3 regions of the Synechococcus sp. A15-24 genome follow, and region 2 is predicted to be linked to each of the others. Evidence: predicted binding sites of a transcription regulator. Region 2 holds the regulator's gene; each other region holds the start of a gene.
What was found. The regulator NtcA, encoded in region 2, controls nitrogen genes in cyanobacteria. The targets are predictions, from matches to a motif close to GTANCNNNNGNTAC.

Region 1 (10,621 bases), 420 kb from region 2:
GCCAGGCTCTCCTCGAGACCTGACTATGGGAATGGTTCTCATTCTCGCCAATGGCTAGTACCGGCAGTGTCAGTTCCTGGGACGAGTCTGTGCTCGTCGCAATGATTCAATATCCCGTGCCTGTGATCACAGGTCCAGCCGATATCCATACACAAGTCGACCAGATTTGCAAAGCCGTAGCGTCAACAAAAGCTGGATATCCGGAAGCAGACATAATTGTGATGCCTGAGTACTCAACTCAAGGTTTAAACACAGCCATTTGGACCTATGCCACAGAACAGAGTGACAAATTCGATCCCAGCAACAGCAACAGCCTGACAAAGTTTGCTGCCGCAAGTTTGCTCTCTGCATGAGAGCAAACTTGCGACGAATTAAGATTTTTTTATCATACTGTAGGATTAAAAAAAGTATCACATAAAACAAAGTTTTAGTATCAAAACAGTGCAATTTTTAATTGCGTATAAAGGGCCACATCTTGGCCCTTTCGTTGTGTCTTTAATAAAACAGTGTTAGCTTCTTGCTATCAATGCCCGAAACGCTTTTCAAAGTTGATCTCACCAAGTCGATGGATCAGCAGGATATGCCTGGACATAACCGTTGGCATCCAGATATTCCTGCAGTCGCATCAGTTAATCCAGGCGATGTCTTTCGAATTGAGTGCAAAGACTGGACAGATGGACAGATTAAAGACAACGACAATCCCCAAGATATTGCTGATGTGAATCTCGAGGTTGTTCACGTTCTAAGTGGTCCAATTTGGGTCAATGGAGCTCAGCCAGGAGATATTTTGGTTGTTGATATCCTCGAGGTAGGAGCACTTCAAGGTGATGAGTGGGGTTTTACTGGAATCTTTGCCAAAGAAAACGGTGGAGGATTTCTGACCGATCATTTTCCAAAAGCAGCAAAAGCAATCTGGGATTTGGAAGGAGTTTTTACGTCCTCTCGCCACATTCCCGGAGTTCGTTTCGCTGGCATCACCCATCCAGGCCTGATCGGTTGCGCTCCCTCCATAGATCTGCTCCAGGAATGGAACCGTCGAGAAACAGAGTTGGTTCAGACTGCACCAGACCGCAGAACCTATGGCGCAGGACTTTCTGGAACGGAACCGGTTCTGGCAGCTTTGCCGAACCCAAACAGCGCCATTCTTGGGAACGTCGCTGCTGGAGATTTTGAGAGAATTGCTAACGAAGCAGCTCGGACTGTTCCTCCACGGGAACATGGAGGAAACTGCGACATTAAAAATCTCACAAAAGGAACACGGATCTATTTCCCTGTGTACGTAGAGGGTGCAAAGCTCTCCATGGGTGACATTCACTTTTCTCAGGGTGATGGGGAAATTTCATTCTGTGGTGCTATCGAGATGTCTGGATATCTCGATCTTCATGTTGAGCTGATCAAAGGAGGGATGGCTAAATATGGCATGGTCAATCCAATGTTCAAGACCAGTCCTGTTGAGCCTCATTACTCTGATTATCTAGTCTTTGAGGGCATCTCTGTCGATGAATTTGAAGGGAAACAATATTATATGGATGTGCATATCGCTTATCGCAGAGCCTGCCTAAATGCAATTGAATACTTGAAAAAATTTGGTTATACAGGAGAACAGGCCTATCTCTTGCTGAGCTGCGCTCCGGTTGAAGGCAGGATCAGTGGAATTGTCGACATTCCAAATGCGTGCTGCACCCTTGCCATACCAACTTCCATATTTGACAAAGATATTCTCCCCTGCTAAGCACTTACTTCTACCATTATTTATCGATTTTCACATGCCAGTCTACGAATATTCCTGCCAATCTAGTGAATGCCTCACCTATGAAGTATGGCGATCAATTGATCAACGTTCTGTTCAAACAGAATGCCCTACTTGTGGAAGAGAAGGCAAGAGGATTTTCAATCCACCCATGGTGTTATCCTCATCTATTCGCTCGAAAATCGAAGTTAAGGAACCAAAACTTGTGAGCAAAAAAAATTCAATATATGCGACTGAGGCTTCAAAGCCTCGATTACGCACAAACGATTCACGTCCTTGGATGTTGAATCGAGGTTGCTAAGAAAAGACTATCAAAATCAAAACAAATGGGGTGTGATTAAAAATCACACCCCATTTTTATTCTGATTAAACTGTCAGGAATTCTTCAATCACATGATCTGATAATTGTGAGGTTGGACCACTCGATACAATACCACCTCGTTGCATCGCATAATAGAAATTAGACTGCTTCACAAAATGAAGGTGTTGCTCAACCAGAAGAACACTAATGCCTGTTTCTTTAATGATCCGTTTGACAGCACGTTCAATGTCGAGAATAATCGATGGCTGGATCCCTTCGGTTGGCTCATCTAACAAAAGAAGCTTGGGCTTGCCAAGAAGTGCACGTGCAATCGCAAGTTGTTGCTGCTGACCTCCACTGAGGTCACCTCCACGTCGATTCAGAAACTGTTCAAGAATAGGAAACAATTCAAAAACAATGGGATCAATATGACGATTTCGCCCCATCCCCCCAGACAATGATTCCATTCCGATCAAAAGATTCTCTCGAACTGTAATTCGAGGAATAATATCTCGGCCTTGGGAAACATAACCAATTCCTCCCCTTGCTCGTTTATAAGGAGGCTGGTTAGTTAACATTTTTCCGTCATATTCAATCGAACCAGATCGTTGCTCGAGAAGACCAATGATCGTCTTTAGAAAGGTTGTCTTTCCCACTCCATTACGACCGATCAAACAAATCATTTCCCCCTCAGGGATATGCAGATCAACATTTCTGAGAATGTGACTCTCGCCATAATAGACATTCAAGCCATTTGCTCGAAGAACTGTTTTTGCTGAGGTTGGATGTGTGGTGGTTGTCGTTTGTACCATGATCTTTAAAGGGATTAGTGAATAAAAAGATACTATTCAGATTGACCGAGATAAACCTCAATCACTTTTGGATCAGACTTTACCTCATCAAGTGAACCTTCCGTCAACAACTGCCCTTGATGCAACACAGTGACTGGTGCGGCAAGATCACGAATAAACTCCATATCATGCTCAATTACCACCACGGTATGTTCACCTGCAAGGGATTTAATCAGTTCAGCTGTTTTGTTCGTCTCGTCATCGGTCAAGCCTGCCACTGGCTCGTCCAGAAGAATGATATCTGGAGATTGAGCAACAAGCATTGAAATCGCAAGCCATTGTTTTTGGCCGTGAGACAAAGAACCGGCCAAGACCTTTGCATAAGGAGCAAGGCCCACATAATCCATCAAGCGATAGACCTCATCTTTAGCCGTGTTATTGAGTTTTTCAAACATAAGACTGAATGGCATCTTGCTCGGTGAAGCAGCCAACTCAAGATTTCTAGAGACCGAAAGATTTTCAAACACGCGAGGTGTCTGAAACTTACGACCAACACCTAGTCTTGAAATCTTCTGTTCCGAAAAACCAATAATGCTGGAACCTCGCAGGGAGACTGAGCCTTTGGTTGGCTTAACCTTTCCAGTGATGACATCTAGAAAAGTTGTTTTACCAGCGCCATTGGGTCCAATGATTGATCTTAACTCACCATGCTCTAGTGAGATGGAAAGATCAGTCAATGCGAAGAAACCATCAAAATCAACGCTGACATCGTTCAATTCAAGAATTGGTGTTGACATTGCTTAAACAGTGTTGGTTGACATGAAGAAGAAGGTTGTTTAAAAGCAAACTATTGTGATTCAACTGTGTAACTTTTATCTATTTCTAATTTTGGATAAGTCGAAGATTTTTTGGCAATTCCAAAGGCTGCCAACATCGAAGTAAATCCACCATTCTTGAACCATCCATAAATACCATCCGGCATCAACACAACCACGAAGATAAACAGACCACCCTGCACAAACAACCAGGCTTCTGGTAGTGCTTCACTGACAAGGCTTCGTAAGTAGTTCACCAAAACGGCGCCTATAATCGGTCCGATCAATGTTCCACGACCACCAACGGCGACCCAAATCACCATTTCAATAGACATTGAAATGGCCATGTACTGAGGTGAAACGATACCTGACTGAACTGTATAAAGTGCACCTGAAATGCCAGCCAAGCCACCAGCAACTAAAAAGACGATCACTTTAAAAGGAACCGGATTAAACCCACTGAAACGGAGTCGTGCTTCATCATCTCTGATCCCGATCAAAGCATCACCAAAACGACCACTCGTTAAAAACTTACATAAGAGATAGGCAAAAGGGAGAATTATAAGTGTAATCCGATAGAACATAATCTGAGCATCATCGGAGCCCACGATCATTCCGAAGATCTCCGTTGTGCTCGTCTTAAGGCCATTCGTTCCATTAACAAGCTTCTGCTGACCATTGAAAAAATGGTAAAAAACCATCAAAGAAGCCTGAGTAATAATAGAAAAATAAACACCCTTGATTCTGTTTCTAAAAATCAAATATCCGACAAGGCCAGCAACCACAGCAGGAATTAACCATATAGCAATCAATGTCCAAGGGAATGACCAGAATGGTTGCCAGAAAAACGGAAGGTTATCAACACCATAATTCTCAAAGAACTTAGGCAGACCATTAGCACCAGTGGTGAAATCATTGTTAGTCACCAAGAGAAGATGCATGGCTATGGCATAACCACCCAAGGCAAAGAAGATACCTTGACCAAGACTTAGGAGTCCGGTATATCCCCAGATCAGGTCGATACCTAAAGCAATGATAGCTAAAGAAAAATACCTACCGAAAAGGTTAAGGCGGAACTGTGAAAGAATCGCTGGTAGGACAAAGAATGCGAAGGCGAGAAGAAGCCAGGGAATCAGCTTTTTGAAAATTTTCATGGTAAAAACAGTAGTAATCAGGATTCGACAGATCGTCCCTTTTGAGGGAACATCCCAGTAGGTTTAAATTGAAGGAACGTAATAATAAAGATAAATATCAGCACATATGACATACTTGTTGTGGCAAAGAACTCAATCACAGCAGCAGGACCAGCCGGTATATTGTCGAAAGCAATTAAGATGGCACCAGATCCAATGATGGATTGAATGATGCCAAGCATCATCGAAGCAATCACAGTACCAACAAGATTTCCAACTCCCCCTAGAACAATAACCATAAAGCAAGAAACGATATAGGCCGCTCCAAGATTGGGTCCTACAGAGCCAAGCAGAGTGATCGCACTACCAGCAACACCAGCTAAGCCTGATCCAATCCCGAAGGTGATGCTGTCGACACTATCAGTGGGAATACCCAAGCAATTGCTCATCTGGCGATTTTGAGTGACAGCACGGATACGTAAACCCCAAACACTCTTTGTGAGGAACCATGCCACAAACGCAAGCAGCAGAGCCGAAAGGATAATGATAAAAATTCGAATACCTGGCAACTCAATCCCCGCAATGGAACCCCAGCTTCCTTGCAACCATTTCGGAGCTGTCACGTCAATATTGCGAGGTCCAAACCAAGCTTTAGAGAGCATCTTAGAAGCTGTCATCGCATTAATTGAAATAAATCCAATCGCTGATGCCACAACCCAAGCAAAACCTGATAAATAAGGGTAGAAATTAGCACTTTTAAGCTTTGCTGGTGAAAATCGTTGAGAGAAATAACCTAGCAATATCGCAATTAATATACCTAAAACCATACTTGTTGAAACACTGCGTATAAATTGAATCAGCACAAGGCTGACACCCCAAGTAGCAAGCAATGTCTCAAGCGGTCGGCCATATAATTGCCGTATTAATGTTCTTTCCAGAAGAATGCCGACAATTCCAGTAATGACAAAGGCAAAAAATAATGCGAAAAAATAATAGAGTTGGAAAACACCTTCGCCAAGAGGCTTGAACATGTTTTGAGTGACAAAAGTCACGTAAGCTCCAACCATCATCAACTCGCCATGAGCGAGATTGATTACCCCCATCAAACCAAAAACGATGGCAAGGCCAGTAGCCGCAAGAAGCAAAACTGACCCAATGCTGAGCCCATCAAGGAGCTGTGAAAAAATTAATTCCATCAGTACATGGGGTAAAAAAAAGGGCCACAAGTTTATTGTGGCCCACTATTCAAAGAAATTCAGAAGTAACGATTACATCTTGAACTTTCCGGCATCAGCACGATCAAGGGTCCAGTCGCACTTGTAGCCTTTGGTCTCAGGAACGTACTGGTTCCAAGTGATAGGAGGAACAGGGGTCTTGCTGTCCCAGAGAATCTCAAACTGACCATCCTCCTTAGCCTCACCAATCCGCACAGTCTGTGAGATGTGGTGATTGGGATACATCTCAATCGGACCCTGAGGAGCATCGAGCTTAATTCCGATCAGTGCATCCCGGACAGCATCCAGATCTTCATAAGTGCCAGCCTTCTCAACAGCAGCCTTCCAGAGGTAAACCATGTTGTAAGCCGACTCCATCGGATCGTTCGTCACACGATCATCACCGTACTCAGCAAGGAATGCTGAATTGAAGGTATCGGAGGCCGAGGTTCCGAGGGACATGAAATAGTTCCAGGCCGCATAAGTGCCGCCCACATACTCAGGTCCGATCTGACGGATCTCCTCCTCAGCGATGGAGAAGGACATGATCGGATACTTTTCCGGAGTAATTCCTGCTGCCTTGAACTGCTTGAACAGGGCAACGTTGGAATCACCGTTCAGAGTGTTGATGATGATTCCACCATCAGGGAACTCCTTCTTGATCTTGGCGATGATAGGTGCCACCTCAGTGTTGCCCAGAGGGATGTAGTCCTCACCGACTGTCTCACCACCCAGGCTCTTGACCTGCTCTTTGATGATGGTGTTAGCAGTTCTGGGGTAGACGTAGTCAGAACCAACCAAATAAACCTTCTTGCCGTACTTGTCGGCGAACTGCTCAAACAGCCAGTCAACAGCGGGCTCAGCCTGCTGGTTAGGGACAGCGCCGGTGTAGAAGATGTTCTTGGAGCACTCCTGACCTTCGTACTGAATTGGGTAGAAGAGGAAGTGATCCTTGGCTTCGTAAACCGGAAGCATTGCCTTCCGACTTGCGGATGTCCAGCCGCCAAACACAACGGCAACCTTATCGGCGTCGATCAGCTTCTGTGACTTCTCCGCGAAGGTAGGCCAATCTGAAGCACCATCTTCAGAGGTGTAGGTGATCTTGTAGCTCTTGCCATCGATTTTGACGCCACCGTCGGCATTGATTTCCTTGATCGCCATCTCCTCGACTTCTTTTAGAGTCGTTTCGGAGATCGCCATCGTTCCGCTAAGGGAATGAAGGATGCCAACTTTGATTTCACCATCAAAATCTGCACCACCACCAGCGGAATCACCACTGTCTCCGCCACAGGCGGTCATTGTGACTCCCACTGTTGTGGCAGCGAAAGCAGCTAGCAGACGCTTCGTAAACGTTGAATTCATGAAGAAAGACACACGGTGGATGAGACCGCCATGAGGGCGACAATAGAACCGTATGAACCGTCCAAGACCCGATTTGTATCGACTACGACATTTTGAGAATTGCCGCGATTCGTTGACTTAATTCGGTAGCTGTTGCAACACAAATGCCTCCACTTCCTTCAATCCTTCGCCGCTCTGGAGATTAGTGAAACACCAGGGACGCTCGCCCCGCATTCGCTGAGTGTCCGCCTCCATCACCGAGAGGTCGGCACCCACTAGGGGTGCCAGGTCGATCTTGTTGATCACCAGCAGATCGGATCGGGTGATGCCAGGCCCTCCCTTGCGGGGAATCTTGTCCCCAGCGGCGACATCGATCACATAAATGCAGAGGTCCACCAACTCCGGACTGAAGCTGGCAGCCAAGTTGTCGCCACCGCTTTCCACCATCACAAGATCCAGATCCGGAAACTGTTTCTCCAAATCGGCCACAGCCGCCCGGTTGATGGAACAGTCCTCACGGATCGCCGTATGCGGACAGCCGCCCGTTTCCACGCCGCGGATCCGTTCCGGCTCAAGGGCGCCAGCGCGCGTCAAAAATTGCGCATCTTCCTGGGTGTAGATGTCGTTGGTGACAACAGCCAGCTCAAGCTGACCGCGCAGTCTGTGGCAAAGCGCCTCCACCAACGCAGTTTTGCCGGAACCGACCGGACCGGCCACCCCAAGACGCAACTTGCTGCTCATCAGCTCCGAAACAAGCGGGAATACAACTCAGCATGAGCGAGCTGCGCCATGCCAGCCCCAACGCCGCTGGTCCACAACTGCCGGGGATCCCGTCGTTGCAGCTGCTCGGCCTGCCCAATGATGAATGGCAGCAAGCGGTTCTGCAGCTGCTGAGCCCGGCTGGGGCCCAACGGCAAGAGCCGCACCGCAGCACTGAGCTGATTGGCGACCCAGCCGTAGAGGTAGCCCTCCACCATCTCGCTCTCCGCCACCCCCAAGGCCTGCGCTGCCCATGCCCAGGCCGCTGGCCAGCTCAACGCCACCTGCTCCGGCAAGGGGTGGCCCATCTCCGCGAGGAGATTGAGCAACGACCCACCCATCTGTCGTTGCTGAGCCCGCAGTTCAGCCGATTCACGACCGGCCAGCAGCCAGCCATCAAGATCCAGCACCCGGCAGCAGGCCGCGGTCTCTCCTGCTGACCATGCCGTGAATGCACGCAGCAGCGATGGCAACGCCGCCGCCTCCAATCGGATCGCCCCCCGCGACAGCTCCGCCTCCAACCAGGCCTGCAGTTGCTGCTCATCTCTGATCGTCTCCGACTGGATCAGAACTTCCAATCCCTCCGAATAACTGAAGCCACCAACCGGCAGAGCGGGGCTCACCAGCTGCAGCAGCGCCAGCGAACTCATCCGTGCTGATGGCCTGCGTAGGCGCCGCCTTCGGGCCGGAACGGTCGCTGACAGCGACTGAGCTGCAGACCACGGCTTTCCAGCATCGTCGCCAACACGGCGTCCTCCAGCAGATACAGATCCTGCTCATGCAGCTCGAGGGCCACATGTCTGTTTCCCAGGTGATAAGCCGCCTGCATCAACGCCAAGGCTGATGTCGCCCGCACCCGCAACAGCGCTTCGGTGGCTGCCGTCACTTCCACCCTGGCTGTACCAGCGGCATCACTGAGCTGATCCCCTGGCTGCAGGGCCCCGTCCCTTGGCAACTGCAACAGCACCTCCCGGCCACAGTCCGTGCGGCGACGGCCACGCACAACGCTGCGTTCATCCGCCGTGAGCGGCAACAGCAGATCAGCTTGATCAGCCCTGGCGGCAAGCCGTTGATCCAGAACAAGAACGGCCTGCGTCACCCGTGCTTCACGTAGAAACTCAAGCCTGCCCAGCCGTGGGCCAGCATTTGGTGATGGTTGTTACCGAGCTTCATCCCACGGCGAAGGAGCGTGCCCCCATGCAATCCCTTGAGCCCTGGCACGGCCGCTGCCGGCTGCAGTTCCAAACCACCAACGGCAGCACCAAACACCAGGGGGGATGCACAGCTCCGTTCAAGCTGCTGCGGGCAGACGTGGGGGATCACGGCCGCTGTGAGCTGCCCCTTCTCCACACCGCCGGCGGCCTGGTGGGAGGCGATGAGCTCAGCATTGAGCTTGACCTCGGCCCTGACAGTCGCAGCCTGATCACCAGCGTGGCGGCCCAGAAGGTCTACGGCTCCGTGGGCCGCAGCCGTCTCAATCCCGACGGAGCCTGGACCCAGCAGTCCGTGACCTGCAGGTTGGAAGACACCAGTGATCTGGAGTGGCTGCCCCAAGAACTGGTGCTCTACGCGGACGCGTTGTTCCAACAGACCCTAACGGTGAGCCTGCCGAACAACGCCTCATTTCTCAGCGCCGAGATCGTGCGGCTGGGGCGCACCGCCGCAGGGGAGCAGCTAAGTCGCGGGCGCTGGCGCTCCTGCCTTGAGATTCAGCGCGAAGGGGCGCACCAGCCCCGATGGGAGCTGGTGGACCGGCTGGAACTGAGCGACACCAGCCTCAACGACCCCCACGGACTTGGTGGTGCTCCCGTGTTCGGCTCACTGGTTTGGGCAGCACCAATGCCCTTGACCGGTGAGCAGATCACCCTGCTGCTGGCGGGAGCCCGCAGCGACCGTGACGGCCTTGAGGGAACCATGCGCTGCAGCAGCCTTGATCAAGGGCTGATCGCCCGCTACGCCGGCCCCTCCAGCCGCGATGCCCGCTTCTGGTTCAGCCGAATCTGGGCACGAACCCGCGCCTTACGGGGACTCTCCACGCCGCGCATTCCTCGGGTCTGGCCCCTGCAGGAACAGCCGTTGATGGGACAACCGTTCACGGCGAACGCTTCACCGACCGCTGCAACGACACACTGAAGAGGACCCAGGCTCTCCATGCATCTCAGTCCCCAGGAAAAGGACAAGCTCCTGATCGTGACCGCGGCGCTGCTGGCCGAGAGGCGCTTGAACCGTGGCCTGAAGCTCAACCACCCCGAAGCAGTGGCCTGGCTCAGTTTTCTGGTGCTTGAAGGCGCCCGTGACGGCAAGAGCGTGGCGGAGCTGATGCAGGAAGGCACCACCTGGCTGCGTCAGGACCAGGTGATGGAGGGCGTACCCGAGCTCGTCCATGAGGTGCAGATCGAGGCCGTCTTCCCCGATGGCACCAAGCTCGTCACCCTGCATGACCCGATTCGCTGAGACAGAACCCATGGCACCTCTCATTCCAGGCGAACTGCTTCCCGAACCGGGTGAACTCGAACT
Region 2 (10,621 bases):
CTGCGCATCGGCATTGGTGCTCCTGCTGACAATCCCGCGGAACGGCGGGCGCGCACCGTGTCCCACGTGCTCGGTCCCTTCAGTCGTGCTGAGCAGCCTGAGGTGGATGCCGTGCTGGACGGTGTGTTAAAGGCCATCCAGCGCATTCAGCGCCAGGGTCTGGACCGCGCCGGCAATTGGATCAACGGCTTCCGTCCGGCCTTAGTGGAATGACAGCGCTTCCCGCCACGACAGCCCACCTCAGGGTTTTGCGGCAGTGCTTCAGTGATCAATGTGTTGAGGGTGAAGTCTCGGCAGGCGGTTTCGAGTGGACCTTTCAATGGGCCTTCGATCGCGGTGAGCTCACTGTTGAGCCGTCCCTGGGGCGAGCCCTTATTCAGGACGCGTTGCTGCGCTTTCTGGTGCGCGCCGACTATCGATTGGAGCCCGGCGGGGATTACACCTTCACGGTACGGGCACGCTTTTGAAGGCCGGTCGCGGCTGAGGCCACTGGCACCGATAGCCGAGGTGATCTTCGACCATCACCAGAGCTGCCACCGCATCCAACTCACCAGGGGGAAGCCGCAGGCCCCGCGGCAGCAGTTGCCTCCATCCCCAGGCGGGCCAGAGCTGCCAGTAGCGCTCCCGGGCGCGCAGGGTTGTTCCCCTTTCATCAACGATTTCAATGGAGGCCAGTCGTTGCAACGCTGAATTCCATTGATCTGAGCTGGTGCCGTTCCCCAACAGGATCAACCGCAGCTCCCCCTGGTTGGACCAGGTCTTCAGCTGACTGATGACGCGCGATGGGGGCAGCACGACACCATCGATGACCAGGCGCTGATCAGGATCCACCAACACCAGGCCGCACTTGGCACGACCGGGGTCAAGTCCCACCAGATGGCTCATGGCTCCATGATCACCCTGACGGCGACAGGATCCGCCGTGTCGCTGCTGCGGACAGCGATCACCTGCAGCTCGAGCGGTTCGTTGTCGGTTCGATCCACCAGCGCGAGACCCAGCTCGTTCAGTGCGCTGCCATCGAACTGCAGTCCTTCACTGAGCGAACCACGGCGTTGAACTTCTGCAAAGGCTGAAGCCAGCAGCAGGTTGAGCCGTGTTCTGACCGCCTCTGATCCGCGTTCGTCCTGCTCGAGGGTGGTGGTGGCCAGCACCTCGTCGACGCGGGTGATGGTTCTGTTCGGCTTCACATCCGGGTAGGCATACACCACGGACTCACCCCGCAGCACATTGCCAGCCGAACGCATCGACACGACCCAGGTGCCGGATTGACGCAGGGTTTGTTGCAGCCGTTCCACATCTCCTCGGGGAACCAGCAGGATCTGACGATCCGGGGTTTCCCCTGGTCTGACCCTTACGTAGGCGGTTTGGTTGGCTTCCTGCAGCAACCGATCCACCACCTGCTTGGCCTGACCTGGTTTCTCCAGCCTCACCGTGGCAGTCGCCAGGGCCTGGCCACTGCGCAGTACAACGGATCCACGGCGCAAGGCCAGCAGGTCCTGCTCTAAAGACTTGAGCTCCTTTTCCCCAGCCTTGATCCGATCGCGCACACCGCGCAATTCGGCTTCCGTCCGCTGAATATCGACGTCCCTGGCCTGGATGTCGGCGTTCAGTCGGTTCCGTTCCTGCTCCAGTTGACGCTTTTGCTGTTGCAGTGGTTCCAGCTCTCGGCGAAGGGTTGCGGACCGTTGCCGGGTGGAAATTAATTCCGCCTCGATCCGCTCCGTCGCTGACCGAGCCTCGCGCCGCTCCGTTTCGGCCGCATCAAGGGCCGCACGGCTGTCCCTGAGTCTGGCCTGGAGGGCATCGAGCTCGAACAGTCCAACCCGAAGCTGGCGGCTCACCAGGAGCAGAAGACCCAGGGACAGAGCACTGATCAGGCTGCCGGTGAGCACTGTGATCAAGACAGCTGTGCGACGCGGCCTCAGATTGAACAGGCTGAGCCGAGCCTTTCCCACGCGACTGCCCAGCCGATCCCCCAGGGTCGACAGCACGCCTCCGAGGATCAGCAAAGCCAGGATCAGCAGCCAGCCGCTCATCAGACCCCCATCGCACGGGGGGTGGACTCAGCTGAACCGCTTGGCCAGGGCGATGGGATCCAACACCGTGATCTTCTTGCGGTCAATCTGCACGAGTCCGGATTGGCGCAAGTCTCCCAGCAGACGGGTGATGGTGACGCGTGTGGAGCCGATCGCTTCGGCAATGGCTTGATGAGACAGGCGCAGATCAATCGTGATGCCAAGTTCATCGGGCACGCCGAAATCCCTGCACAGCACGAGCAGAAAACTCACCAATCGGGATGACATATCGCGATGGGTGAGGGTTTCGATCATCGTTTCCGTCTGCAGGATCCGACTGGAGAGACCCTGCAGAAGACGCAGGCCGACACCGGTGTCCGCCTCGATGGCAGCACGCACAGAGGCGGCCGGTGCGGTCACCATTTCCACCCGCGTGAAGGCAACAGCGTGATAAAAGCGGTCGGATCGGTGTCCGGTGAGCAGTGACAGCACTCCGAACAGGCTGTTTTCCCGCAGAAGCGCCACGGTGATCTCTTCGCCTGATTCGTACACCCTGGACAGGCGCACGGCTCCGCGACGGATCAGGTACACCCTTTCGGCCGGATCCCCCGGGAAGAAAATCGTCTTGTTGCGTTCCACCAACTCGGTGCTGGCTCCATCCAGATCACGGATGACATCCAGAAGGGTGCGGTTTCGTTCGGCTGCACCCGCAACCTGCGGTTGCTGGGGGGAATAGCGACTGAAACCACTGTTAGCCACCATGGTTTCCTCGCAACTGCTGGGAAGTTACGAATGTGCCCTGACGAGCCATGTAGTCGTTATTACGAAATCGCTGAACCGGCGGCTGTGGCCAGGGCGAAACGCTGACCTTGCATCAGCTCCTGAAGTCCTGATTCAGCCAGGTTGAGCATGGCATCGAGTTCGGAGCGGCTGAAGGGTGCCTGCTCTGCCGTCCCTTGCAGTTCCAGCAGGCGGCCATCACCGGCGGTGACCACATTGAGATCCACGTCGGCACGGCTGTCTTCGCTGTAGTCGAGATCCAGCAGCGGGATCCCGTCGATCAACCCTACCGAAACCGCCGCCAGCTGCTGGCGAATCGGATCCTGCGTCAACACACCCTGGGAGCGGAGTTGATCACAGGCTCGGCGCAAGGCGATCCAGGCCCCGGTGATCGAGGCGGTGCGGGTGCCGGCGTCGGCCTGGATCACATCGCAGTCGATCAGCAGCGTGCGCTCGCCGAGGGCGTCCATGTTGAGAACAGCCCGGAGACTGCGACCGATCAGGCGTTGGATCTCCTGCGTTCTGCCCGAGAGTTTCATCAACTCTCGCGACTGCCGTTGCGGTGTCGAACCGGGAAGCAGTCGATATTCAGCGCTGAGCCAGCCGCAACCGTTCCCCCGGCGCCAGCGGGGGACGTCCTCCTCCAAGGAAACGCTGCAGAGCACTGCGGTACGGCCCGTACGCACGATGAGGGAGCTGAGGGCGAAGGACATCGGATCCCAGTCCACGGAGAAGGGGCGCAACTCACTAGCTCCCCGGCCATCGGCCCGCGGGGGCGTGGGTGCAGGCATCGGCGCATCACAGCTGTCATCAAGCCTGACAGGCGATGCCCCGGCTTGATGGAACGTCACACCATGGATGGTGTCTTGACCCTTGTGGGGTGGCTTTGCACCGCTACATTCAAGGTCTGCCGGGATCTCCCGGATGCCTGCAGCCGAGATGACCGCCAGCCTCACCTCAAGCCATCGTTCCTCGGACTCCGTGGCTCAGGACCACAGGTCTCTGGAGCAGGCTGGTCTCCTTCCGTTGGTGCCGGTTCGCCCACCCCTGCAGCTGGTGGAGCCGGAGGGGCAGCTTCAGGTTCACACCGCGACCTATCGCGGCAGCTTCTCCAGTGTTCTCAGCCAGGCGATGCGCACCGCTGGGCTGGGCAGTCGAGTGCTGATTGCTCAATTCCTCAAAGGTGGGGTGCATCAGGGACCGCAAGGTTGCGTACGTCTTTGCGGCGGACTCACCTGGCTCCGCCCCGATGTACCGGCTTGTCTTTCTCAAGCTGATCACCCTGGTGGTGCGGCGGCTGTTGATGCGGTTTGGCAGTCCTGCCGTCGCCATCTGCGTGATGGCGACATCGATCAGCTGGTTCTGGATGAAGTCGGCCTCGCCGTTGGGTTGGGCTACGTCGAGGAGGGCGCGCTGCTGGATGCCCTCGACCAGCGGCCGCCCGCCATGGATGTGGTGATCACAGGGCCCGCCATTCCCCCCAGCATCGTGGCCATGGCTGATCAGGTCACCCAATTGCGTCGAGGTTTCTGATGCTCAAGAACGATCGCTGGATCGCCGAACAGGCCGCGCAGGGCATGCTCGAACCCTTCCAGAAGGGCTTGGTCCGCCATCTGGATCCCGAGCAGCAGGCCAGGCCTGTGCTGAGTTTCGGTTGTTCCTCCTATGGCTATGACCTGCGCCTTTCAGCGCAGGAATTCATGATTTTTCGCCATGTGCCGGGCACGGTGATGAATCCCAAGCGCTTCAACCCCGCCAACCTCGAGCCGACGCCGTTGCATGAGGACGAGGACGGTCGTTATTTCATCCTGCCGGCCCATTCCTATGGCCTTGGCGTTGCGCTGGAGAAGATGCGCGTCCCGCCCAACATCACGGTGATCTGCCTTGGCAAGAGCACCTATGCCCGTCTGGGCATCATCGTGAACACCACGCCTGCAGAAGCGAGCTGGGAAGGACACCTCACCCTTGAGTTCAGCAACAGCTCCGGTGCCGACTGCCGCATTTACGCCGAAGAAGGGATCTGTCAGCTGTTGTTCTTCGAGGGAGATCCCTGCGACACCACCTACAGCGATCGCCAGGGCAAATATCAACATCAACCGGAGCGGGTCACCCTGGCTCGGATCTAAGGGGCCAGCCTGGCGCGGTGAAGCCTGCTTTTCTTATACCAGCCCGCAAATTCAGGGGCCCAGGCCACCATGTGCGGCCACATCAGATCGCAGAGCTGGCGGATTTCCAGCTGCGCGTCGAGCTTGGCCCGTAGATCCATGAAGTGCAGAAAGGCCCGCAGACTGAAGCTCACCACGAAGTGCTGGCGATAGTCGAAGGGAAGGATGCCCCGGGCATGCTCTTCAGCGAAGCCTGCTGTTAGCAGGTCGCGATAACGCTCAGCTGAGGCTCGGCAATGGTCGAGGTCCAGGGCCCGCTGGCTTTCGGTATAGGCGTATTTCTTGCCCTGGCGATCGCTGTAGTCACCGACCGGTCGCAGGTAGAACACCTCCTCAAGATCCAGATCGCCGTTGGCAGCGCGGCAGATGCGCTCACCGGTGTATCGCATCGACTGCACATCAAAGCTGACGCCCACCCGGTGGGTGCGTGCCTGCTGCATGACAGAATGGGGGAACCAACCCACATTCAGCACGATCTGGGCGTGCTCCATCGGGCCGTAATGACCGCGTTCCCCAGCCAGCAGGCGTTTGACGCAGATCTCCCCCGCCCGTTGTTCATCGGGCCAGTTCTCACGATCAGCCGCGACGAAGCCCTCGCTGTAGTCCTGATGCATGGCCGCATACACACAGAGCTGAGGGTTGGGTGTGGCAGCGATCAGATCAACCCGGAAGCGATCCATGGTGATGACGACGGGTCAGTGTGGTGATCATGCCGCTGATGACGGCAAGCTGCCCGCATGAATCCACTGCACGGTGATCAACCGTGGCTGCGGGGACCAGACGTTGAGGATGCCTGTTGTGGTGCGTCGTCCGTGCGTTCACTGACACGACCCAGCCCCTGCAAGGACGGCAGTGGGGAGTCCTGAATCAACGCATCGGCGAGAAGGGAGAGTTCCTCGCCCCGTCGCAGGCCAATGGAGCGGCCGACGGCATCACCCTCGGCATTGAACAGATTGAGCTGGGGGATTCCGTTGACGTCGTAGCGATCAACCAGGTCCTGCCAGCGCGGGTTGTCAACGTTCACCATCACCACGTCCAGCTGTTGTTGCGTGCTCTGCTCAAGCTTCAGCATCGCCGGAGCCATCTCGCGGCAGACCTGGCACCAGTCGGCATAGAACTCAATCATCGTCGGACGCCCGTTGCTGAGGGCGACGTCAGGAGTTAGGGAACGCCGGGCCAGCTGTTCCAGAGGGGATCCGCTCTGCAATCCACCCCGCATCATGGTGAGACCAACAGCCAGGACGATGGCGGCCACCACAAGCACGATCCGTTGAACAGGACCCAGCAGTGGTTGTGGAGAACTGCCTGTCATGGCCTTGTCTGGGGGTGAATCCACTTTGGCAGTCACCTCTGATCCCCGTGATTAGCGTGAGGCCATGGGTTGTTTTGGTCTCCTGAACCTGCCGCTGCGGGCGCCGATGCTCAACGTGCTCTTCGTAGTCGCTGTGGTGATGGGCCACCAGTGGTCAATGGCCCAGATCCAGTTCATGCACTCCCGCAGCATCTCTCTGGAACTGCTGTTCGTTGTTGAAGGGGTACAGCTGCTGGCGGTGTTGGTGATCTGCACCATGCCGGACTTGCTGATGCGGAGACTCTCGTTGGTGATGGCGTCCAGTCGGGTCATGACCCTGCTCGTCACGCTTTTGATGGTGATCGTCCTTGGGATTTACCTGCTGAGGCTGAACTTGCTGTCTGATCTGCTGATCCTGGCTTCAGCGCTGTTGTTGGCGCGGCTTGATCTAGTCCGTCTTGGGGTGATGACTGCCCCCCGGCGCTCGCTGTTGCTGTTGGGAATCGTTCTCGTTGCCGGAATTGGACTTGGCCACTGTTTACCCCATCCCCTCGGCGCGGTCGTCGCACCCGGGCCACGCGTGGTCTGAGTAACCCAAAAGATTGTCGAGAACTTTTTTGGTGTAGTAGCGGGTTTCGGCGTAAGGAATCCGCTCCACCCAGAGTTCGATGTCCTCGTCGTTGCGGGGCTGAGGCCAGGAACGCACCGTGCCAGGGCCGGCGTTGTAGCTGGCAATGCTGAGGAAAGCATCCTCTTCCCAGAGCTGCAGCAGTGATCTCAGGTACGCAGCCCCGAGGGAGATGTTTGTCGAAGGCTCCATCAGCTCATGCTCCGAAAGCGGTTTCCCGGCGACGGAGGCGGCCGTTTCGGGCATGAGTTGCATCACACCAACGGCTCCAGCAATTGAACGCACGCCTGGAGAAAAGCGCGACTCCTGTTTTGCGATGGCCAACAACAACGTTGGATCCACCCCGTGCTGCGTCGATGCGGACTGGATGGCTTGTTGGAAGACGACAGGGTTCTGGCTCCGTTGCAGCAGCAGTCGCTGCCGACAGCTCGTGGGCACCCATCGCACACTCAGTCGCCAGAGCTGATCGAGGCCGCGCCAGGGGTCATTCACGCTGAGCCGCAGTCGTCCCTCCACCAACTGTTCCTCTGCTGCCAGGGGGTCTCGGGGATCACGCAGCGATAGCCAGGCGTCCCATGCCTGTTCGGTGAGCCCCAGCCTCCAGAGGGTGTCCACCTCTGGATAGCGACTGTTGAGAGGAGCCCACACCGGGACGGGCAGGGTTGTTGATGGTTTATTCAGATGCAGGGTCTTGGCTTCACCCAGACGCACTTCTGCCCGCCAGCGGTAATACCCTGGGCGGTGGGTGCCGATCAATCGCCGCCAATGGCGTTTGGCGGCGGTGCTGTTGCCTGTCCGTTCTTCAGTGAGCCCCAGCCAGAACAGTTGCCGTGCTTCCAGAGGGGGCGGCAAGGTGCCTGCAGGCAGGGCCATCAACAGGTCCCGGGCCCGTTCCCACTGCTCATCGAGCAGGGCAAACCGAGCTTCATCCCACTGCAGCTGCCAGCTATCGCGGTCGTCAGGCCACCGTTTGAGCACGTTGATGGCGCCATTGCCAGCATTGAGCCGAACCTGTGCCGCGGCCATAGCAGCGGAGCGCTCCGCCAGGGCTGGCGGAATGGCTTCTACGAGTGCCGGGTCCGGCAGCAGAGGCTCCATCAGCAGACGAACAGCTTCATCACTGGCCAATGATTTCGGCTGCCGCTGGGTGAGCTCCAACAGCATTAGTTTCCCTTGGATGCGCTGCTCCTCACCACCCCGCAACAGGGCACGCCCCACGGCGAGCGCTGTCTCCGCTCCAGCTGCTTTCCCTTGCAGACAGTCCAAGGCGGGGGATCCGGCTCCGAGCATGGCCAGGGCCCAGGCAAGGCTCTGGCGCTGTGCCTGGGTCGGCTCCCTGGCGCTGCAGGCTGCTTTCAGTCGGTCCATCGCGCCCGGCCAGCGCCAACCCCAACGCGCCAGATGGTGTGCTCCCTGATGCCCCCGTTCCGGGGTTGGCTCCAGGGCCACGGCGGTGGCCAGGGCTGCGGGGTGAGACGGATGCAGCTTTAGCAGCTCCTGACGCAGGCCAGGGACGTGCTGCCGGGCTCTCGCGCTCACGGTTGTCTCCGGAAAGCGGATCAGCAGTTGTTGCCAGAGGACGTCTGCCGCTGTGTGATTCCCCCGGCGCTTCTCTCTCTCGGCGGCAAGGGCCAGAGCAACGGCGGCCAGGGGATCGTCTCCCCAACCTTGCCCAGCCAGGGTCGGACCGCTTTTGGCCATCAACAAGGCCGCTTCACGCCGGCGCAGAGGATCCACCGACCATCGATAGGTCTGCCACAACTGGATCGGTGTCGTCTTGGGGGTCAGCGCTGGCTGTCGTTCCCGCAACAGGCGCTGGCCCATGACGGTGATCGTCAGGCTCAGTCCGGCCGTTGTGAGCAGAAGTGCGAAGAAGTTCCGGGGTCCTGCGGGCACGCTGTCGCCGGAACTCACCACATTCTGCGTCCCCCCAAGGGCGGCAGGTCACCTGTCACCTGGGATGCGGAGCGCTCGGCCCATGGTTTGTAGTCTTCGATCCACGATTGAGACCCATGGTTCAAAGCGCCGTCCCGTCGATCGGGCCCTCGCTCGGGTCTTCAGCGCCAGGTTTCGGCACGGACGGCATCCGGGGACGTGCCGGCACCGAGCTCTCACCGGCCCTCTGTCTGCAGGTGGGTTACTGGATCGGTCGCGTGCTCAAGGCCGATGGTCCGGTGTTGATCGGGATGGATTCCCGCAGCAGCGGCAGCATGCTGGTGGCGGCTTTGACCGCAGGACTGACGGCGGCGGGTCGAGATGTCTGGGAGCTTGGTCTCTGTGCCACGCCGGCGGTTCCCCTGCTGATCCGTGAAGTGGGTGCCGCCGGTGGACTGATGGTCTCGGCCAGTCACAACCCCCCCGCCGACAACGGCATCAAGGTGTTTGGTGCCGATGGCACAAAGCTGAGCGCCGAGCGTCAGGCCCGGGTGGAGGACGGCCTGCGGGGTGAGGTCGAGGACGATGGCCACAGACGCTGTGGTCGCTCGGTTCAGCGGCAGGACCTGCTCAGGTCGTATCAGGACAAGTTACTGAGTTCGGTGGGGGATCGGCGGCTCAATGGTGTCCCGATCGTTCTTGATCTCTGCTGGGGTTCAGCGACGGCCTGTGCCGCTGAGGTGTTTCAAACCCTCGGCGCAGACCTGACGGTGCTGCATGGCCAGCCGGATGGGGAACGGATCAATGTGGCTTGTGGTTCAACCCAGCTGGATCCCCTGCGCCAGGCCGTGGTGGCCCAAGGGGCGGTGATGGGCTTCGCCTTTGATGGTGACGCCGATCGGATGCTGGCGGTCGATGCCCGCGGTCGGGTGGTTGATGGAGATCATGTGTTGTACCTCTGGGGATCGGTGCTCCAGGACCAGAAGGCGCTTCCCGGCGATCGACTGGTTGCCACGGTGATGTCCAACCTGGGATTTGAGCGGGCCTGGGAGCGTCGCGGCGGTGTGCTTAAGCGCACGCCCGTCGGCGACCAGCATGTTCATGCCGCGATGGTGGCCAACGGTGCAGCCCTTGGGGGTGAGCAGTCGGGCCACATCCTGGCGGCATCCCATGGGCTCTGCGGTGATGGGGTGCTGACGGCGCTGCAGCTGGCGACGCTGTGCCATGCCCAGGACATCGCCTTGAGCGAATGGTTGGATCGCAGTTTCAAGGCTTATCCCCAGACGCTGGTGAATGTGACGGTTCCGGACCGAGCCCGCCGCAAGGGATGGTCCAGTTGCATGCCGCTTCAGGAGGCGGTGCTTCAGGCGGAGGCGAGCATGGGTGCAGCTGGGCGGGTGCTGGTGCGGGCTAGCGGCACCGAACCGGTGCTGCGGGTGATGGTGGAAGCGGAAGACCAGTCGCTGGTGGACCGCTGGACCCAGCATCTGGCTGCCATGGCCGACGAGCACCTCAACGCGGCCTGAGCACCAGCTCGCGGGCCATGGTGAGTGCGCCCCAGCAGGCATCGGAGGCAGCTGGGGCCCAGCGTGCACCGGGGATCTCAGCGATAATCCCCACCTCAACCGCCCGTTGGACGCTGCCGGGGTGTTGCAGTACGCCGCCGAGCCCCGCCACCGCTGGCTGCGGTAGCGCGAGTTCCCGGGCCACGGTGGCGGCACAGCTCACCAGAGCCGCAGCTGATCGTTGAAGGATGTCCTGAGCGGCCGGAAGGCCTGCATCAGCCGCTGCGACCAGCAGTGGTGCCAGGGCGGCCAGGTCCGCGGCAGTTCGTGACGGTTGAACCACCCAGGCTTTGACATCGGCA
Region 3 (10,621 bases), 400 kb from region 2:
GATCGGGATCATCCACCTGATCGGCCGCCAGCATCGCTCCCTGCACCAGCGAATTGTTGGTCTGCAGCAGAGACTCCCAATCCTGGCGATCGTTCTGCGGCAGTGCCTCCAGACCATGGAGGAACATGTCACGCCGAAACGCGGGATAGCCACCAAACAGCTCGTCTGACCCTTCCCCGGTCATCACGACTTTGTAGTCGACACTGTTGACATGGCGACTCATCAAGTATTTGGCCACAGCCAAGGTGTTGTAAATCGTGCGCTCGGTGTGCCAGAGCGTTTGTTCCATGTGGCCGTACAACTCACGACCCGACAGACGCATGACGTCCTGCTCGGCACCGGTGGCCTCCGCCATCTCGGCAGCAATGGGTGTTTCGTCGTAGCGCGCATCATCGAAGCCGATCGTGAAGGCCTTGACGGGACCCTGACTCACCGCCGACGCAAGACCGAGGATCGAACAACTGTCGATGCCGCCTGAGAGGTAACAACCCACGGGCACGTCGGCCACCATCCGCATCTCCACCGCTTCCAGCAAAGCAGCACGAACATTGGCGATGTGATCAGCCTCCGTGAGGGTGCTGTCCCGCTGATCCAAACGTGGAAAATCGACATCCCAGTAGGTCGACTTCGACACCTCCAGCCGGTCACCCCTGCGCTGCACCTTCAGCACATGACCGGGCTGAACCTGGTGCACCCCGGCGAAGGCGGTAGTTCCCGGGACCATGGTCTGCATCAACTGATGAAAAAGACCCTCCGACGTGAAACGTCGCTCCACGGCCGGGTGAGCAAACAGCACCTTCAACTCGGAGCCGAACACCAACCCCTCCGGCGTCATCGTCCAGTACTGGGGCTTGATGCCGAAGCGATCCCTCACCAAATAGAGACAGTCATCCGCCGCATCAAACAGCGCAAAGGCGAATTCCCCCCGCAGCAAAGGCAACGTGGACTCGAGACCCTGCCGTTGATACAGGCGCAGCAAAATCTCGGAATCACTCTTCGAGGAGAAACGCACCCCCTGGGCGGTGAGATCAGCTCGGATGCGCTGAAAGTCGTAGAACTCGCCGTTGTGCGCCATCAGCACCTGACGGTCGTTGCTGAGAAACGGCTGACGTGCCCGGGATTCGTTCAAATCAATGATCGACAAGCGGGCATGACAGAAGCCGACACCGGCTGCGTCGAGGCATTCCACACCGAAACCATCCGGTCCGCGATGGGACTGGATGGCCGCCATGTTGACCAACAGCTGGCGATCCAACGTCTGATGACGATCCGCCAGAAACACACCTCCGATTCCGCACATCAGTTCGCCTCAGATCACATCCATCACTCGCTCGGCACGGTTCACCATGCAAGTGAGCAGTGCCATGCGCAGAAACACCGCCCCACGCGCCTGGCTGAAATACCAGTTGTGCGGCGTCTCATCAAGACAGGTGCTCAGCTCGGAACCCCGGGCCAAGGGATGCAGCACGATCGCCTCCGGCTTGAACGGCAGATCCCGGGTGAGACGAAATCCACCGCCGTGCACCTCGTAGCTGTCGCCAACCCAGGCAATCGCATTGATGTAAACGACATCCAGATCGGGAATCTCAGCAGCCAGATCTGAACTGCAGCGGATGGACATCCCGCTTGCTTCCAGTTCCTCCAGCTGGCCTGGATCGAACAAAGGCGCTTCAGACTCCACCTCGGGCGCATGAATCACCACCACCTCCTCCAGGATCTGGGGGAATTTGCTGAGGATCCGCAGCAGCGAGCGCACGGTGCGCATCCGCGACGGCAAGCCGATCACCCCGATGCGGATCCGATCCTCCGGGGAGACCTCTTTCGAAGCAAGGCTTGGACGCCATTTGAACATCGTGTAGAGATCCGCCATCGCCTGTGTCGGATGCTCATCAATGCCGTTACCGGCATTGATGATCGGAATCCGCAGGGTGGAACTCATGGCGTACACGGCCTCCGGATTGCTGTCGCGAAGCACCACACAGTCGCCGTAGTTGTTGAACATGTGCGCCACGTCCTCGAGCGACTCCCCCTTGGCGATGCCGGTGGTGCTGCGATCGGTGATGTTGATGGAATCACCGCCAAGACGATGCCAGGCGCTGTCGAAGGAGAGGCGTGTGCGCGTGCTGGGCTCGTAGAACGCGTTGATCAGGATCTTGCCGGTGAGCGGCGTGTTGTGCCGGCAGTAACGGTCTGGGTTGCTTTCGAATTTCGCCGCCAGTCGAAACAGCTGGAGCAGGGTTTCAGCGCGAAATGCCTGAATCGACACCACGTGTTGATCGACGAGATCCACCAACGGCTCGCCGTCTTCAGCGATTGCGGCCAAAAGCTCCTGCGGCTGATTGTTGCCGAACACATCAGGACCCATCGGCTGGAAGCGGAGCGGCGCCGAAGCTTCCTCGATCACGGCTGTGCGGGGTTGTGCCATAAGCAGTTGCATCAACACCCGATTTGCCAGATCGCGTGATGTGCCATGAATCACATCATCCTTCGCTAACAACGCACCAACACCCCTGGCCAGCTTCAAAGAAGTTCTTTATACAAATTTCTAGAAAATAGTTCGACTGAATACTAAATCCGCCACAAATTGTTCAGCTTGAACATTCACCAGACGCGTCCATTGCGCCATTCGAACCACCAAATCACCAGCAACGCGAGCACAGAACAGACGAGCGCCACCTGGCTTCCCACCAGGACCAGACCGAACCAGTGTTGATCCACCAGAACCGTGAACAGCAACGCATTGGCCATGGCGTTCACACCTCCTCTTGCAAAAGATTGAAATCAAACCCTTCCGGCTGCCAGCGGCTGCCCACCACCATCACGACAGCCGAAACGGCTGCGGAGAACACCGCCGCGCAATAGGGAGCAATCAGAACGTAGGCCGACAGTCCCACGGCACTGCCGGCTGCCATGGCGACGATCGCTGCCCAACGATTGGCAGAAGACCAGTAGAGACCGCAAGCCACAGGCCAGACCGTGGAGGCCACCAACGCTCCGGTGAAGAACAGCACCGACGCCAACGAATCCAGCCGCGGCCAGGACAGGGCCAGGGTGAGCACAGCCAGGCCAACCACCATCTGCCTGGCCGCCTGCTTGAGCTGTGCATCGCTCGCCTGGGGGCGCAGCAGACGGAAATAGACGTCTTCCGCCAGCAGATCCGCCGTGGACGCCAACAGCGAATCCAGGGTGGAAGTGAGTGACGCGAAGACCACCACAAACACCAGTGCCGCCCCACCCGCGCCGAGCAGATCCGCTGCCATCACAGGGAACACCATGTTCACCTGCTCCAGCGGCAGGTCCCTGGCGAGCGCAACCAGTCCGATCGATCCCGTCACCAGGGGGACACTCATCCAGGCCAATCCCCCCAAGACAAACGAGGTCATCACCACACTGCGCCGGCTAGCGAACACCCGCGACCACCAGATGTTGTTGTGAAAGACCTCACCCATCGAGAACAGAGCGGAATTCCAGGCGATCAGCAGACCAGCCGGAAGCAAGAGATCCAGCCGGTCAGGGTGCGCACTGATCAAGCGGGCATGCACCTCCGGCATCGGGAACTGACGGAACGCCAGCACCGCCACCACCGCCAGCAACACCATGATCAGCAGCGACTGAATGAAATCGGTTCCGATCACGGCCCGCATGCCGCCGAACAGGGTATAGACGGTGGCGACGCCGATCACCACCACCATGCCCACGTGGTAATCGAAGCCGGAGAGCGCCTGAAGCAACAGACCGGCCCCCATGGCCTGGGTCATCAGAAAACCGAGGGTGTACACAGCGGTGATCACCATGAACACCCACCACGCCAGGCGCCCGTAACGCAACCGGATGAAATCACCACTGGTGCGGCCATACGGCATCAGCTGCTTGATCCGCACGGCCAGCGGCGCGAACAGGATCAAGCCCAGACCGGCCAGGGCATAACTGAACATGCCCCAAAGACCAGTCCTGTAGCCGAATTCCGGAGCCAGCAGTGTGGTGTTTCCTGTCACCCAGGAGGCCATCAGCGTGGCCGTGCTCAACGCCAACCCGATGTTGCGTCCGGCCAGCATGTAGTCGTCGGCATCTCCTTTACCGCGGCGGCCCCAGACGATCCCCAGGGCGATCCACAGCACGGAAAACAATACAACCAGGGCCCAGGCGATGCCAGGCGCCAGAAATGGTGCGGCGTCAACGAGCATCGACCGACCCCCGATCACGCCAGTGCAGATGGCCCTGAATGATCATCGCCACCGTTGCCAGGGTCACCGCAGCACCGAGGGCAAAGATCAGTCCAGCCCAGAGATTGTCATCCAAAGCGAATCTCCTCTTCAGCAGATCTCAGACAAGCAAATCGCGGTGTTCGCGAGCTTGCATTCACGGATAAGAAGTCGCTGGCGCTACCCAAATCACAGGCTGTCAGTGCACTGATGCCTTCAATCTCGAAATGTGTAGCAATCACAACCCGCGGGGCCCTGATCGAGTTTTTGGATGCGCCTATTCATCGTTCAGGCAATGTTCACCGAGTACCGACCAACCCATGGGTACGACGAATATTTTTGCCGTGAACAGTCCGCTCCCCGCGCTGATCTGGAGCCGCTGCTGTCCTCTCTTGGAGCCATGGGGCTGGCGGAACTGAATCGCAGTCATGCATCAGCGAGCAATCTGTTGCGACGCCTTGGCGCCACCTTCCGACTCAACGGATCAGGTCTGCATGGCGGAGAGCGGATCCTTCCCTTCGATCCACTGCCAAGACTCATTCACCGTCAGGAATGGTCCAATCTGGAACGCGGATTGGTGCAACGCCTGGAGGCTATTGATCAGTTTCTGGCGGACGTTTATGGACCCCAACGGATCCTCAACGATGGCGTGATCCCCCGTGAGGATGTGGAGAGCTCCCAGGGCTGGCGGCCCCAGATGCAAGACATCGCCGTGCCGCTCAACCGCTGGTGCCACATCTCAGGAGTAGATCTGATCCGCGATGGCGACGGCACCTGGAGGGTTCTGGAGGACAACCTGCGCTGCCCCTCCGGCGTGGCTTATTTCCTTGAGAACCGTCGGGTGATGAAGCGGTTGTTCCCCAGCCTGTTCCAAGGGCGAACCGTGCAGCCTATCGACGATTACCCCTCCCATCTCTTGCGCACGTTGCAGGATCTGGCCCCTTGGAGTGATGCTCCACGGGTGGTGCTGCTCACCCCCGGCGTGTTCAACAGCGCCTACTTCGAGCACAGCTATCTGGCCCAGCAGATGGGCATTGCCCTGGTGGAAGGCCGCGATCTGATCTGTGAGGACGGACGCGTCTGGATGCGCAGCACGGCCGGTCGGGAACCTGTGGATGTGATCTACAGGCGCATCGATGACGATTTCCTCGATCCGAACGTGTTCCGACGCGATTCGATGCTTGGTGTCCCTGGCCTCATCGATGCCATGCGCTCCGGTCGGGTGGCCATCGCCAACGCCCCTGGGGGCGGTGTCGCCGACGACAAGCTGATCTATGCCTACGTGCCGGCCATGATCCGTTACTACCTCAACGAAGAACCGATCATCGACAACGTCCCCACCTATCTCTGCTCAAGGGACGACGACCGCCGTTATGTGCTCGAACATCTCAACAAACTGGTGGTGAAATCAGTCGCCGAGGCAGGCGGCTACGGAATGTTGATCGGGCCCCACGCCAGCTCTGAGGAGATTGAGAGCTTCGCGGTGAAGATCAAAGCTCACCCGCGCAATTTCATCGCCCAGCCCACGCTGCAGTTATCCACAGTTCCATCCCTCAGCGAAGGGGAGCTGTACCCCTGCCATGTGGATCTGCGCCCCTACGTGCTCCGGGGTAAGAGCGACTGGGTCAGCCCCGGCGGCTTGACTCGTGTAGCCCTGAAACGCGGTTCCCTTGTGGTGAACTCCTCCCAGGGGGGCGGCTGCAAGGACACCTGGGTGGTCAGCGACAGCGCTGTAACGGCTGACAATCAGGAGCTCGTGCCGTGCTGAGCCGTGTGGCCGATTCGCTGTACTGGATCAACCGGTATGTCGAGCGGGCCGAAAACATCTCCCGGTTTCTGGAAGTGAGCGAAGCAATGGCCCTGGATTGCCCCCCGGGCAGCGCTGAGCCCTGGCTTCCGCTAGTGGATGCCAATGGGGACCGCAAGCGTTTTGACGAGGCCTATCCTCAGGGCACACCACGGGACGTCGTCAGCTTTTTGCTGCTGGATCGCGACAACCCCAACAGCATCGTGAGTTGCATCGCCAACGCCCGTGAGAACGCTCGCCAAATCCGCGATGTGATCACCACGGAAATGTGGGAGCAGCTCAATGACCTCTATTGGAACGTTCAAGACGGTGAGGCGCTCTGGCAGGAGCCGGATCAAGAACAGCTGCGCAGCATCCGACGCGGATGTCAGCTCTTCTACGGCATCACAGACGTGACCCTCAGTCGTGATCAAGCCTGGCTGTTCAGCCAGCTGGGACAGCTGATCGAACGGGCGGACAAAACCTCCCGCATCCTCGATGTGAAGTACTTCCTGCTGTTGCCAACGCCAACGGAGGTGGGCGGCGTTCTCGATGAATTGCAGTGGATCTCACTGCTTCGAACAGCTGGGGCTTATCAGATGTATCGCCAGAGCGTGCAGCAGGCGATCACACCAGCATCAGTGGCACGATTCCTGCTCCTGGATCAGATCTTTCCCCGTTCGGTTCGCTTCTGCCTGCAACAGATCAACGAGACGCTGCAACGCATTCAGACGAAACCCCACGCCGGCCCACCGGATGACCTGGAATGCCTGGGCGGTCAGTTGCTGGCCCAATGGAGCTACGTCCGCATTGACGCTCTGATCGAACGTGGACTGCATGAGGCCATCGATCAACTGCAAAGCGATCTGAACAGGATGCATGGCCTCATCCACCGCTGCTACTTCACCACCACCGACCTGGGCTCCATCCCCACCGACCCGTCATGCGCGCTGAGCTGACCCATTGCCTCACGTACCGCTACGAGGCTCCGGTGCAGCTCGGAGAACACCGCCTCTGTCTGCGGCCCCGGGCCCAGGGTCATCAACGGCTGATCCACCACACACTGCAGATCACACCGGAACCCTTCCACAGCCATGAGCTGTTGGCCGCCAGTGGCGATGCGATCGAACGCGTGCGCTTCCGAGGTTGCACCGATTTGCTGCAGCTCGAAGCCAGGAGCTTGGTGGAAACCCGGCAAGCCGCACCGCTGCTCACGTGTTTCAACGGACTTGAACCCTCGCTTCCCTATCCGCGCGGTCTGCTGAACCACGACCTGCTGGGGGCTCTGGAAGGGTGGCTGCCCAACGGTCAACACGACCCCTCCGCTGTGGAACTGGCGCAGGACGCTCTGATGGGAAGCAATCAGCAGGTGCTGCCTTTTCTCCAGCAACTGATGGAGATGATCCAGGACCGGGTCAAGTACACCCAGCGCCATGTGGGCCCAGCCTGGCCAGCAGGCCGGACTCTGCGGGAGCGTGTGGGCTCATGCCGTGATCTGGCGATGCTGATGATGGAGTGCTGCCGCAGCGTGGGGCTGCCGGCTCGGTTTGTGAGTGGTTACCACCTGGCCGAACCAGCACCTGAGACCTACAACCTGCACGCCTGGACCGAGATTTATCTGCCAGGTGCCGGCTGGCGCGGTTTTGATCCCAGTGCTGGTGGTGAAATCAGCTCGCGATACATCGTGCTCGCCAGTTCCTCCAAACCGGATCTCAGTGCTGCGGTTCAGGGAAGCTTTACAGGACCCCCAGCAACAACAAGCCACCTCAGCTGGACCATTGACGCAGATGTCGAACCCCGACCGGTCGCCTCGTCCAGCCAAACCATGGTTCAGGCCGCCTGAAGCAGCGGCTCGACACCATGGAGACGGGGTGGCGGAGCCTGAATCGAGGTGACCGCCAACAGCGCTGGAATGCGTGCACTGTTGTAGACGCGGAATTCCTGCACCAACGACACCCCTTCCTCCCGGACCGCCTGGTTGAGAACCACCGAGCCATCGGGATCCGACACCGACCTGTGAAACGTGCCGGGTGGAATGCGCAGGATGTCGCCGCCACTGTCGAGACGCACGATGTGGAACGGCTGATCCCAGGCCAGGTTGACGAGGTAGAACGTTCGCCCACCACTGGCGGCCAGAAGATTGTCTTCCTGGTGCGGATGGAGATAGAACTGCCAGGCCCCACTGGCTGCATCGTTGGGAGGGCTGACCGCCGGACCACTGTGGATCACCAGATCGCGGGCATTGGAGGTGTCCACCGTGACGTCGAAAAAACGCACCGCTGGTGTGTCGCGGAAGCGTTCGTAGGCCAGCAGTTCAAACATCTCCTGGGGCGTGGCAAAGCCCGAGCTCTGAGATGGTTGTACTGGGGTTATCCGAGCAAAACGGTGACGATGGCAACGGTTCAACCACCGAGATAAGCCATTTCGGCATGGGGCATGGAACCGGTCATCCGCTGGCGCTCCTCGCTGTAACGGTCGTCACGGCGCCGCCAGAGATCAGCAACCAGCCGCAGCAATTCCGCCTCACAGTGCAGAGCGGGTTTCAGATCAGTCCCCACCGACGCGAAGAGGCAGCGGAACGCCTGTCCATTAGCTGTGACCCGCAGTCGATTGCAATCGCCGCAAAATGGCTCGCTGATCGAGGCGATCACGCCGAGATGTCCACCACCATCGACGTAACGCCAACGCTGAGCTGTTCCGCCGGTGGGTCGGCCAACTGCCTGAAGCGGCCACCGTGCCCTGATCCGCGTCACCATCTCCGCCGCTGACAGCACCTGATCCGGCCTCCACTGATTGCGGTTGCCTACATCCATGTACTCAATCAGGCGCAATTCCACACCTTGATCACGAGCCAGATCCGCCAGAGGCAGAAGCTGATCCTCATTCACCCCCCGTTGGATCACGGCATTGAGCTTGAGTTCCCCCGCCAAAGGGTCAAAACCAGCGGAACGAGCCGAAGCCAATCCACCGAGCACCTTCTGCACCAATGACTCCCCCGCTGTGGCAGTTGGTCGTCCTGCCATCCGCGCCACCACTGCCCCATCCACGCCATCAAGGCTCACGGTGATGCGATCCAAACCGGCCTGCCTGAGCTCGCGAGCTCGCTGGTCGCTCAGCAAGGTCCCATTGGTGGTGAGGGCCACCTGCTGAAGACCCTGGAGTGGATCGCCAGGCGTTGCCCGTGCTGCCGCGATTGCCTGCAACAGGGGGAGAAGCCGAGCACTGAGCAACGGCTCGCCACCGGTGAGCCGCAGGGTGTGAATCCCCAGCCGGCAGGCAACACGAATCAGGCACAGCTGCTGCTCGAGCCTGAGCAAATCCGGCGGATCCTCAAGATCCGGACAGCAGTAAGGACAGGCCAGGTTGCAGCGGGCCGTCAACGACAACCGAAGCACTCTCAAAGGCCGCGACCGCTGATCGACAAGCGCTGAAGCTGGTGTCATGCCATCAACGCTGCCAGATCCTCCGGACGGTTGGCATTCAGCAAGGCCTGAGACGGCAGCACCACCGGCCGATGGGGCACCGACGCCAACCAAGCCATCCAACGCCGTTCACCGCGGGCCAACTGCTCAGCGAGCCTGGTTTGAAACGGTTCTCCCGTTGGAATCACCGCCAGCAATGGCTGCAGGCGCTTCCCATCCTGGGCAACGGCGATCTGATCAGGCTTCTCATACCAGGCGTTGATCAACTGCTGAAGAACAGCAGCGCTGAGCCGAGGCATGTCGACTGGCAGCACCAGCAGAGCTTCAGCAGGGATGCCAGGCAACACGCGGCCGAGAGCCTGAAGCGGCCCCTGCCAGGGCGGTGGCTCCTGCACAACGGTAACGCCGGGGCGACCAGCCAGTTGATCCCCATGGGCTGGATGACGGCTGACCACCTGCAACGGCAAGCCGAGAAGTCTCACCTGATCCACCAGGGCGGTTAGCCAGAGCCCTCCACTGGGGTGCGGCAGCAGAGCTTTGTCCTGACCCATGCGCTGGCTCTCTCCACCGCTGAACAAGCAGGCACACAACATCAACGCGCACCGATCTCCAGCATCCATAGATTCCACTCCAGCAAAACCCATTCCCCGCGGTGACAACCGCTACCAAGCAAAAACTGAACGCGGATGCTGATCAATCGGATAAGCCCAAGCGATGTTCCGCTGATCACACAAACCCCTCCATTGGTAGCAATTCCAACGAAGTCGTTCCCTGTTGATTGATTAACTGCCCGAGTTAACGGATTTTTTTCGACCGTTTCGCCACCCCCGGGCACCCTTTCGTTTTGAAGCCCGCGGTTTCAACATTTCTCCTCTCAATGCTTGGCGACCTCTGGTCGTTCCAGGGCAGGTACCGAACCCTTCACCTCACCTGGATCGCCTTCTTCCTGACCTTTGTGGTCTGGTTCAATCTGGCCCCTCTGGCCACCACCGTGAAAGCAGACCTGGGACTGACCGTTGGTCAGATCCGGACCGTGGCCATCTGCAACGTGGCCCTCACCATTCCTGCTCGCGTGCTGATCGGCATGCTGCTGGACAAGTTCGGACCCCGGATCACCTACTCCTCGATCCTGGTTTTCTCAGCGATTCCTTGCCTGCTGTTTGCCTCCGCTCAGGACTTCAATCAGCTGGTGGTGGCCCGTCTGCTGCTCT

Region 1: the regulator NtcA is predicted to act here: its motif matches at 7,442-7,455, upstream of urtA (urea ABC transporter substrate-binding protein).
Region 3: the regulator NtcA is predicted to act here: its motif matches at 4,434-4,447, upstream of SynA1524_RS12515 (circularly permuted type 2 ATP-grasp protein).

Annotation. Positions count from the first base shown of each region.
Region 1 covers NZ_CP047960.1:2,212,422-2,223,042, forward strand. The annotation lists gene SynA1524_RS12405 (hypothetical protein) at 102-353, shown strand; gene fmdA (formamidase) at 527-1,732, shown strand; gene SynA1524_RS12415 (FmdB family zinc ribbon protein) at 1,767-2,051, shown strand; gene urtE (urea ABC transporter ATP-binding subunit UrtE) at 2,117-2,863, opposite strand; gene urtD (urea ABC transporter ATP-binding protein UrtD) at 2,896-3,639, opposite strand; gene urtC (urea ABC transporter permease subunit UrtC) at 3,690-4,811, opposite strand; gene urtB (urea ABC transporter permease subunit UrtB) at 4,829-5,986, opposite strand; gene urtA (urea ABC transporter substrate-binding protein) at 6,059-7,366, opposite strand; gene ureG (urease accessory protein UreG) at 7,484-8,086, opposite strand; gene SynA1524_RS12450 (urease accessory protein UreF) at 8,086-8,754, opposite strand; gene ureE (urease accessory protein UreE) at 8,751-9,203, opposite strand; gene SynA1524_RS12460 (urease accessory protein UreD) at 9,302-10,237, shown strand; gene SynA1524_RS12465 (urease subunit gamma) at 10,256-10,558, shown strand; gene SynA1524_RS12470 (urease subunit beta) at 10,569-10,621, shown strand, end outside.
Region 2 covers NZ_CP047960.1:323,463-334,083, forward strand. The annotation lists gene pth (aminoacyl-tRNA hydrolase) at 1-213, shown strand, start outside; gene SynA1524_RS01600 (DUF3146 family protein) at 210-467, shown strand; gene SynA1524_RS01605 (RuvC family protein) at 445-885, opposite strand; gene SynA1524_RS01610 (DUF3084 family protein) at 882-2,036, opposite strand; gene ntcA (global nitrogen regulator NtcA) at 2,064-2,777, opposite strand; gene rph (ribonuclease PH) at 2,837-3,586, opposite strand; gene SynA1524_RS01625 (cob(I)yrinic acid a,c-diamide adenosyltransferase) at 3,735-4,328, shown strand; gene dcd (dCTP deaminase) at 4,328-4,921, shown strand; gene thyX (FAD-dependent thymidylate synthase) at 4,918-5,640, opposite strand; gene SynA1524_RS01640 (thioredoxin family protein) at 5,718-6,272, opposite strand; gene SynA1524_RS01645 (hypothetical protein) at 6,337-6,840, shown strand; gene SynA1524_RS01650 (lytic transglycosylase domain-containing protein) at 6,790-8,775, opposite strand; gene glmM (phosphoglucosamine mutase) at 8,892-10,280, shown strand; gene SynA1524_RS01660 (BadF/BadG/BcrA/BcrD ATPase family protein) at 10,267-10,621, opposite strand, start outside.
Region 3 covers NZ_CP047960.1:2,228,178-2,238,798, forward strand. The annotation lists gene asnB (asparagine synthase (glutamine-hydrolyzing)) at 1-1,300, opposite strand, end outside; gene SynA1524_RS12500 (aspartate/ornithine carbamoyltransferase family protein) at 1,310-2,425, opposite strand; gene SynA1524_RS12505 (hypothetical protein) at 2,602-2,757, opposite strand; gene SynA1524_RS12510 (sodium:solute symporter family protein) at 2,754-4,184, opposite strand; gene SynA1524_RS13130 (hypothetical protein) at 4,174-4,299, opposite strand; gene SynA1524_RS12515 (circularly permuted type 2 ATP-grasp protein) at 4,498-5,970, shown strand; gene SynA1524_RS12520 (alpha-E domain-containing protein) at 5,964-6,947, shown strand; gene SynA1524_RS12525 (transglutaminase-like domain-containing protein) at 6,932-7,831, shown strand; gene SynA1524_RS12530 (redox protein) at 7,819-8,310, opposite strand; gene SynA1524_RS12535 (GTP 3',8-cyclase MoaA) at 8,391-9,431, opposite strand; gene SynA1524_RS12540 (molybdenum cofactor guanylyltransferase) at 9,428-10,054, opposite strand; gene SynA1524_RS12545 (NarK family nitrate/nitrite MFS transporter) at 10,288-10,621, shown strand, end outside.